One region of the Serratia sp. NCCP-200 genome, then DNA from elsewhere that is predicted to be linked to it. Evidence: predicted binding sites of a transcription regulator. Region 1 holds the regulator's gene; each other region holds the start of a gene.
The links. The regulator ArgR, encoded in region 1, controls arginine synthesis, uptake and breakdown. The targets are predictions, from matches to a motif close to ANTGAATAAAAATACANT.

Region 2: a site for ArgR is predicted at 1,903-1,920, ahead of argC (N-acetyl-gamma-glutamyl-phosphate reductase). Genes of this name have one in related genera too.
Region 3: a site for ArgR is predicted at 1,093-1,110, ahead of argA (amino-acid N-acetyltransferase). Genes of this name have one in related genera too.

Annotation. Positions count from the first base shown of each region.
Region 1 is NZ_BAAKUJ010000010.1:112,748-115,888, forward strand. Features, by position in the region: gene AC6HVW_RS23920 (helix-turn-helix domain-containing protein) at 1-51, shown strand, start outside; gene mdh (malate dehydrogenase) at 114-1,052, opposite strand; gene argR (transcriptional regulator ArgR) at 1,518-1,988, shown strand; gene yhcN (peroxide/acid stress response protein YhcN) at 2,392-2,655, shown strand; gene yhcN (peroxide/acid stress response protein YhcN) at 2,788-3,051, shown strand.
Region 2 is NZ_BAAKUJ010000009.1:180,239-183,379, reverse strand. Features, by position in the region: gene argB (acetylglutamate kinase) at 1-729, opposite strand, end outside; gene argC (N-acetyl-gamma-glutamyl-phosphate reductase) at 750-1,754, opposite strand; gene argE (acetylornithine deacetylase) at 1,973-3,118, shown strand.
Region 3 is NZ_BAAKUJ010000002.1:74,067-77,207, reverse strand. Features, by position in the region: gene argA (amino-acid N-acetyltransferase) at 1-1,059, opposite strand, end outside; gene amiC (N-acetylmuramoyl-L-alanine amidase AmiC) at 1,288-2,538, shown strand; tRNA gene AC6HVW_RS05640 (tRNA-Met) at 2,643-2,719, opposite strand; tRNA gene AC6HVW_RS05635 (tRNA-Met) at 2,783-2,859, opposite strand; tRNA gene AC6HVW_RS05630 (tRNA-Met) at 2,925-3,001, opposite strand.

The DNA.
Region 1 (3,141 bases):
GATCCGCTTACCCATCATCTGCGAGATCGGAAAAGTCGAATCAAATCATGATAAACATAAGAAAGCCGCCGGATTCGGCCCGGCGGCTTATCAAAACATCACATTCTGAGGGATCAGTTGTTGATAAACTTCTCGCCCAGTTCGATATCTTTGTGCAGCACGTCCAGCATTTCGCTCAGCGCTTTTTGCTCGAAGGCACTCAGGGTACCGATGTCTTTACGCTCTTCGATACCGTTTTTACCCAGTAGCAGCGGCTGTGCAAAGAAGCGGGCATATTTGCCATCCCCTTCAACATAGGCACATTCCACTACGCCTTTCTCACCGCTCAGCGCACGCACCAGAGACAGACCAAAACGTGCAGCAGCCTGGCCCATAGACAGGGTTGCAGAACCGCCACCGGCTTTGGCTTCAACCACTTCGGTACCCGCATTCTGGATGCGTTTGGTCAAATCAGCCACTTCCTGATCGCTAAAGCTTACGCCTGGGATCTGCGACAGCAGAGGCAAGATGGTCACGCCTGAATGGCCGCCAATCACCGGTACGTTCAGTTCTTCCGGTTGTTTGCCTTTCAGTTCTGCGACGAAGGTGTTGGAACGGATGATATCCAGCGATGTGATGCCAAACAGTTTGTTTTTGTCATACACACCCGCTTTCTTCAACACTTCTGCCGCAATGGCTACCGTGGTATTCACCGGGTTGGTGATGATACCGATGCAGGCTTTCGGGCAGGTTTTGGCCACTTGCTCAATCAGGTTGCGTACGATGCCAGCGTTAACGTTGAACAGATCGGAACGATCCATCCCTGGTTTACGCGCAACGCCAGCAGAAATCAGCACCACGTCCGCACCGTGCAGCGCAGGGGTTGCATCTTCGCCACTGAAGCCTTTGATTTTAACTGCGGTTGGGATGTGGCTTAAGTCAACGGCAACGCCTGGGGTAACAGGGGCAATGTCGTAGAGGGAGAGTTCAGAACCTGAAGGAAGCTGGGTCTTGAGTAGAAGGGCGAGGGCCTGGCCGATACCGCCAGCAGCACCGAGAACTGCAACTTTCATCCTATACTCCTTTATTGTCTTAAATATAAAAGCGCCGTGAATTCTTTGGTCACGGACCTTAATTTATCACGCCTTTAAAAACAACCTCTTAACAGTCGGTTTTAGATCTGGCGCAATAAAATGGCCGATGTTGCGAGCATTTTAAAGTAAATCGCTTATGCATTAAGGGCATAGCGCACACTAATCGAAAATAGTGCCAAGCTTTTCACGATCGCGTTAACCGGCGGTTACATTACACCCTTACGTAACATCAGAACAACATCATTTTAATAACATTTTCGTTACCGGAGAGCTGACTCGCTTCCCGCACCGAAAGGGCATATTCATGAGCAACGGATTTTGTTAAAATTGCGCTCTTGCCTTTCTGTCTGGGCATTTTTGATTTTCCAGACGGCCCCCATATTGCATAAAAATGCATTTATATGCATAATAATCAGCTCTATTACCAACATTCCACGGTGCAAAATGCGTAATCCCGCAAAGCAAGAAGATCTGATCAAGGCGTTTAAGGCGTTATTGAAAGAAGAAAAATTCAGTTCTCAAGGCGAGATCGTTTTGGCGCTGCAAGAAGAAGGCTTCGAGAACATTAACCAGTCCAAGGTATCACGCATGCTGACCAAGTTCGGGGCGGTACGCACGCGTAATGCAAAAATGGAGATGGTGTACTGCCTCCCGGCCGAACTCGGTGTCCCAACCACCACCAGCCCGCTCAAGAATCTGGTGCTGGACGTGGACCATAACGATGCGGTGGTGGTGATCCATACCAGCCCAGGTGCGGCGCAGCTGATTGCCCGTCTGTTGGACTCACTGGGTAAATCCGAAGGGATCCTGGGCACCATTGCCGGTGACGACACGATTTTTGTCACTCCGGCCAGCTCCTTTACCGCACGCCAACTGTTTGAAGCCATTCTCTCCTTGTTCGAACAGGAACTTTGATGCATTCAGCACAGCCTGCGGCTTTCCGTCGCGGGCAGTGCACCCTTTATTAACCCCTCGTTTACTTCTCCAGCGCTGCCTACCACGTTTAAAACTGCCAATAAGCCGACCTGCAGCACATTTCAATGACATTTCTTGGTGACTAGTGTTAGTGACTGGAAGCTTCCGCACTTTTAGTCAAAAGCACTTAGCTCATTGAAATTACATAAATTTAACATCGGAAGTGCATTTTATCGCCGTTTTTTATTCCATTAGGTTATTAAAAGTAACGGCCACCCCAATAAAGTTTCACTAGAAACTGTTAGTCAGCTATTAATTTTTGCCGTTACTAGATGTATACTCATTTTCGTGACGTAAATCACAGTTCACTGGAACTGATAAAAGAATACGAAGAGGATAAATCATGAAAATTAAAACTACTGTAGCGACAATTAGCCTGCTGTCCATGCTGTCTTTCGGTGCATTCGCAGCACAATCCATTGATGCTTCGCAGGCTGAAAAACTGCAGTCTGCCGGTACCATCACCGTGAGCGGCGTCGGTGCAGCGCCTTCTGATATCCGTCAGGCACTGTCTGCTAAAGCCGATGCCCAAGGCGCGACCGCTTACCGCGTGATCGAAGCTCGTAATGAAGGCAACTACCACGCTACCGCCGAGATTTACAAATAAGTACAAGATGTTATCTGAGCATTGCACGACAACTCTCTGGTAAAAACCAAGTAGATAACCGCCTTCAAGTATAAGAAACGCTGTAAAGCCCTTCCAGGCCGTTATCTCTGAACGATTAAGGATCCAAGTATCATGAACATGAAAACTACTCTCGTTGCACTTAGCCTGCTGTCTGCCGTTTCTTTCGGTGCTTCTGCGGCTAACCTGGTCACTGATGCCCAAGCCAGCAATCTGCAGTCTGTCGGCACCATTACCGCTAGCGGCGTGGGTGGTGCACCTTCTGATATCCGTCAGGCGCTGTCTGATAAAGCGGACCAGCAAGGGGCCAAAGCCTACCGTGTGATCGAAGCCTATGAAAATGGCAACTGGCACGCAACGGCTGAAATCTACAAGTAAAAATCCAAGGTCGCGCTTACTGAACTGACTACCCTCGTCACTGCCACTGCCGAGTTCTCAGGTAAACGCCAGTATCTTGGAAATTATCGT
Region 2 (3,141 bases), on a different contig from region 1:
AGGGAGCTTTTCGGCATTACGCCAGCTGGCGATATCTACCGGGCGGCCAAGGGTACGTGCAGCATCCAGCGCTGCATTGACCTTCACCACCATACCATCGGTAATGATGCCTTGAGCAATCAGTTGCTCGGCTTTTTGTGCTGTCATTTCCGCGATGCGCTGCCCTTTGCCGTCGAGAATACCGCTGACATCCGACAGCAGGATTAAATCCGCCCCCAGCGTGGCGGCCAGGGCCGTCGCTGCCTGATCGGCGTTCACGTTCATCAGTTGGCCTTCGGCAGTGATGCCGATGGAGCTGACCACCGGCAGGTAACCAGCGCCCAACAAGGTATTGAGCAGCGCAGGCGTTCCTGGAACAGCATGGCCCACATGGCCCAACGCTGGGTCCAGCTGGGTTACCGCAACGCTGCCACCGTCTGCCAGGCTCAGACCAACGGCATTAATTTTGTGCTTCACCGCCCAGGCCAGCAGGGTTTTATTAGCCGTTCCTGCCAGCGCGCCGGTGATGATATCGATCTGATCGGCTGGAGTGACACGCAGGCCGTTCTTCTTCACTACCGGCAGGGAGAGCTGTTTCATCAGCTCATCCACCACGCAGCCGCCGCCGTGAACAATCACCAGCGGGCGCTGATGTTCCTGGCGATAGACATCCAGCGCGGTAAACAAACGCTCCAGCGCTTCTTCACTGTCCAGTAGCACGCCACCTAGTTTGATAATCAATGGATTCATTGCTGTTTACTCACGCAGATTTAAAGTAAGGATTGGGTTTCCGGGAAACCGAAACGGATATTCAGACACTGCACCGCCTGGGCCGCCGCACCTTTCAACAGGTTATCTTCTGCAGCTACGACGATCAGATGCTCGCCCTGAACGGCAAAACCGATATCACAGAACGGCAGGCCCACCACGGATTTCAGTGCTGGCACCCCTTGGTCGTACAGCCGTACCAGCGGTTTATCATCGTAAGCCGCATGGTAAGCCGCCGCCACGTCCTGCGCGGTGACGCCCTTGTTCAGGCGGCAGGTGATGGTTTCCAGAATACCCCGTGGGAAGTTACCCAGATGTGGCGTAAAGATGACCGGCACCCCGAGATGAGCAGAGATTTCTGGCTGATGACGGTGATTGAACAGGCCGTAAGGTTGCAGGCTGACTTCACAGAAACTGGTCGTGACGCTGGCTTTACGCCCTGCACCGCTCACGCCGCTGACGGCGTTGATCACTGGCCATTGATCCAGGTTCAGCAATTGCTTGTCGAGCAGCGGTTTGAGCGCCAGCTGCGCTGCCGTTGGGTAGCAGCCCGGCACGGCAATCAGCTGCGCCTGCTTGAGTTTTTCGCTCTGCCACTCTGCCAGGCCGTAAATCGCCTGCGCCAGCCAGTCGGCATGCTGGTGTGTAAAACCATAATACTGCTGATAAAAATCAGCATCCTGTACGCGGAAGGCGCCGGAAAGATCGAACACCACACAACCGGCGGCCAAGAACGCTGGCGCGATGTCGTGGCTCACCTCATGGGCGGTCGCGAGGAAAACAACGTCGATGCCTTTTGCCGCTGCGGCAACGTCAACCAGCGGTTGTAATGGCAGATCGACGATGCCTTTTAATTGAGGGTGCAGCTCGGAAAGCAATTTTCCTGCATCTGCACTTTGCGCTGAAACCGCTAAAGCGGTTATGTTCATGTGTGGGTGGCGATTCAGGTAAGCCGTGAGCTCTGCTCCGGCATAACCGCTGGCACCAACAATCAGCGTATTCAACATGTGGCCTTTCACCTTCTTGGCTAGCAATCTAAGAGTCACGGCGACCCTGGTAGCAGGGCTTGGTCGCGTTGTTGCGCGGTTCACCCACGTGGTTGAGCGTGATGTTTTTATCAGCATCCGGGTTACAGGTTCCCTTACGCTCTAGCTTACTGTATTTTTATTCAAAATAAATGCATGAATATTGATACTATCCTAACCAAAGGCTGTCAACAGTGAAGATGAAATTACCTCCATTTATTGAGCTGTACCGGGCGTTGATCGCCACTCCGTCGATCAGCGCCACCGATGGCGCCCTCGATCAGAGTAATGAAGCATTAATCAACTTGCTGGCTGGCTGGTTCAACGATTTGGGCTTCCGCGTCGACGTGCAGCCCGTGCCGGACACCCGCAACAAATTCAACCTGCTGGCGAGCCTCGGCGAAGGCAGCGGCGGCCTGCTGCTGGCGGGCCATACCGACACGGTGCCTTACGATCAGGGGCGCTGGACGCGAGATCCCTTTACCCTGACCGAGCACGACAACAAGCTGTACGGGCTGGGTACCGCCGACATGAAGGGCTTCTTCGCCTTTATCCTCGATGCGGTACGCGATATCGATGCCAGCAAGCTGACCAAGCCGCTGTACATTCTAGCCACCGCCGATGAAGAAACGACGATGGCTGGCGCACGTTACTTTGCTGCCTCCAGCAAAATTCGCCCGGACTTTGCCATCATCGGCGAGCCAACCTCGCTGCAACCGGTGCGCGCGCACAAAGGCCATATCTCAAGTGCGATCCGCATCGTTGGCCAGTCGGGCCATTCGAGCGATCCGGCGCGCGGCGTCAATGCCATCGATCTGATGCATGAGTCTATCGGGCATCTGATGGCATTGCGCAAAACGCTACAGGAGCGCTACAACAACCCGGCGTTTGCTGTGCCTTACCCAACCATGAACTTTGGCCATATCAGCGGCGGCGATGCGGCCAACCGTATCTGTGCCTGCTGTGAACTGCATATGGATATTCGCCCATTGCCGGGAATGACGTTGGATAACATCAACGAACTCCTGCACGAAGCGCTGGCGCCGGTAAGCCAACGTTGGCCTGGCCGCTTGACGATCGATGAGTTGCATCCGCCGATCCCAGGCTACGAATGCCCAACCGACCATCACATGGTGGCGGTGATTGAAAAACTGCTGGGTTCACGCACCGAAGTGGTCAATTACTGCACCGAAGCACCGTTCGTCCAGGAAGTATGCCCAACGCTGGTGCTCGGCCCAGGTTCGATCAACCAGGCGCATCAGCCGGATGAATATCTGGATACCGCGTTTATTGAGCCAACGCGTAAGCTGCTGGGTCAGTTGGTCGACCATTTCTGCCGGCAATAAACCTTAATAACAACAGGGGAATG
Region 3 (3,141 bases), on a different contig from region 1:
CGGATAGAGCGCCGCGCAGGCGATGGTCAGGTTATCGCGTTCGATAATCGTGAACTTGTCGATCTCCATCTCCAACTGTTCGCGCGAACGGCGGACTAAAATCCCCTGTTGCTCCAATGGGCGGATCAGCTCAAGTATCCCACCGATATCATTGATGGTCGCCCGGCGTACCTGCTCGGCGCTCTCCATAACGATTTGGGTACCGATACCGTCGCGTGAAAACAGCTCCTGTACCAGTGCCCCATCCTCCTGATAGCTGATCAGGTGGCTGCGGCGTACCCCGCTGCGGCAGGCCTTTACCGCGCCGCGCAGGAAGCGCACGGTGCCGGAATGGTAGTCACCTGCCTCTTCCAACTGCTCGATACGTTTTTGTGCATCGTTGGGGAACAGTTCGGAAAGGATATTGCCTTCCGCATCTGTCACCCCTTGTGATGAACAGAAGCCGATCATTTTCTCGGCCTTCAGCTTGATTGCCAACTGGGTAGCGACTTCTTCCGAGGTCAGGTTAAAGCTTTCGCCAGTCACCGATACCGCCACCGGGCCAATCAGCACGATGGCCTTACTATCGAGTTGGCGATGAATGGCTTCTTCATCAATACGGCGGATACGGCCGCTGTGGCAATAATCGACGCCGTCATCCACGCCCAGCGGTTGAGCGATAATAAAGTTGCCGCTCACTACGTTAATGTGCGCCCCTTGCAATGGGGTGTTATTCAGGCTCATGGAAAGCCGTGCGGTAATATCCAGCTGTAACAAGCCGGCGGCCTGCTTGACCAGCTCTAGCGTATGGGCGTCGGTCACCCGGGTATGCTTATGGTAAATCGGCTCGTAGTTATGCTGCGCCAGATTGGCGTCAATCTGCGGCCGTGCACCGTAGACCACCACCAGACGAATACCCAGGCTGTGTAACAGCCCGATATCGTTGACGATACTAGAAAAGTTTTCATGTTCAATAGCTTCGCCACCCAGCATGACGACAAAGGTCTTGCCACGGTGAGTATTGATATAGGGAACTGAGTGACGGAATCCTTGCACCAGCTCTGTACTACGTTCCTTCACGGCAAGACCTCATTTGCATATTTATACGGTATTTTTGTATTTTTATTCTTTTATTGCGCCAAAGGCAAGCAGGAAATGACAGTGATTTTTCTGATAAATACGCTAACTGATTAATAAATTGAAAGATCATAAAAAGATTTTCTGATGACAGCGGTGAATGGATTGGGTAAAGTTTTTGCCATTGTTTTTTTTTGCTGTTTTTTTAATCGTTATTTTTACCGGAGCCGCATGCCTAACTCTAATCACAATCCGGGTCGCCGTCGTTTGTTGCAGGGGGTTGCTGCAACCTGGTTGCTGAGTGTGAGTCGCGTTGGTTTCGCCGCTGCTTCTCATGTGATTGCCGTCCGTGTCTGGCCTTCCTCGACCTATACCCGAGTCACGCTGGAATCCAATGTCCCGCTAAAATACAAACAGTTTGCGCTGACCAATCCAGAACGCATCGTGGTGGATGTGGAAGGGGTACAGCTGAATAGCGTGCTTAAAGGCATCGCCGGACAGGTGCGCAAAGAAGATCCCTATCTGAAACAGGCGCGGGTCGGCCAGTTTGACAAGAATACCGTCAGGCTGGTGCTGGAACTCAAGCAAAGCGTCAGCCCAAATATGTTTACCCTGACTCCCGTCTCCGAATATCGCAACCGCCTGGTAATGGATCTTTATCCTACCAAGGGGGGCAGCGGTGAAGAGTATGATCCGCTGTTGGCGTTACTGGAAGATTACAACAAGGGCGATCTGGAGCGGACGTTACCGGCAGAAGCACCACAGGCCGGTAAGGCAGGGCGTGATCGGCCAATTGTGATCATGCTCGATCCTGGGCATGGCGGGGAAGATCCGGGGGCCATCGGCAAAAATAAAACCCGTGAAAAAGATATCGTGCTGCAGATTGCCCGTCGTCTCAGTGCGCTGATCAAACGCGAACCCAACATGAAAGTGTTTATGACGCGTAATGAAGACGTGTTTATCCCATTAAAGGTACGTGTAGCCAAAGCGCGTAAGCAGCGGGCCGATCTGTTTGTCTCGATCCACGCCGATGCCTTCAGCAACCGTGCGGCACGCGGTTCCTCGGTGTTTGCGCTTTCTACCAAAGGGGCAACCAGTAACGCCGCCAAGTTTCTGGCGCAAACCCAGAACGCCGCCGACGATATCGGCGGAGTCAGCAAGAGTGGCGATCGCTACCTGGATCACACCATGTTCGATCTCTTGCAGACCGCCACCGTCAATGACAGCCTGAAATTCGGTAAGGAAGTGCTGAACCGGATGGGTAAAATTAACCGTTTGCATAAGAATCGTGTCGATCAGGCCGGCTTTGCCGTATTGAAGGCCCCGGATATTCCGTCGATCCTGGTGGAAACGGCGTTTATCAGCAATCTGGAAGAAGAGCGCAAGCTGCGCACCAGCCATTTTCAGCAGCAGGTGGCGCAATCTATTCTGGCCGGGATCAAAGCCTATTTCGCCAACGGTGGCGCATTGGCACGGCGTTGAAGCAAACGTAGCCCAAGGAGGGGCGGCGTAGTTAATTGGGAAGGTAGGGGAAATTCAGATACAAAAAAACACCCGTTAAGGTGCTTGTCTGATGTTATCAAGATTGGTTGCGGGGGCCAGATTTGAACTGACGACCTTCGGGTTATGAGCCCGACGAGCTACCGGGCTGCTCCACCCCGCGTCCGTCTTGATACTGATATTATCGAACCAACCCTTCATGTGATACTGCTATTGCCGTATCGGTTGGTTGCGGGGGCCGGATTTGAACCGACGACCTTCGGGTTATGAGCCCGACGAGCTACCAGGCTGCTCCACCCCGCGTCCGTATAATACCTTTTCTTTCATCGAATCCAACACATTTTTGATACCGTTATCACAGTATCGGTTGGTTGCGGGGGCCAGATTTGAACTGACGACCTTCGGGTTATGAGCCCGACGAGCTACCAGGCTGCTCCACCCCGCGTCCGATGGAAGCGCACTATACTCTCCAGGCATTTTGTTGCAAACCCTTTTTGCATATAATTCACCGAAAGCCATTTTTATGCTGCATTAGTCCCCAATTTGCGTTTTTTTTCATCATAATCATCTGGCTGGGAATTTTTA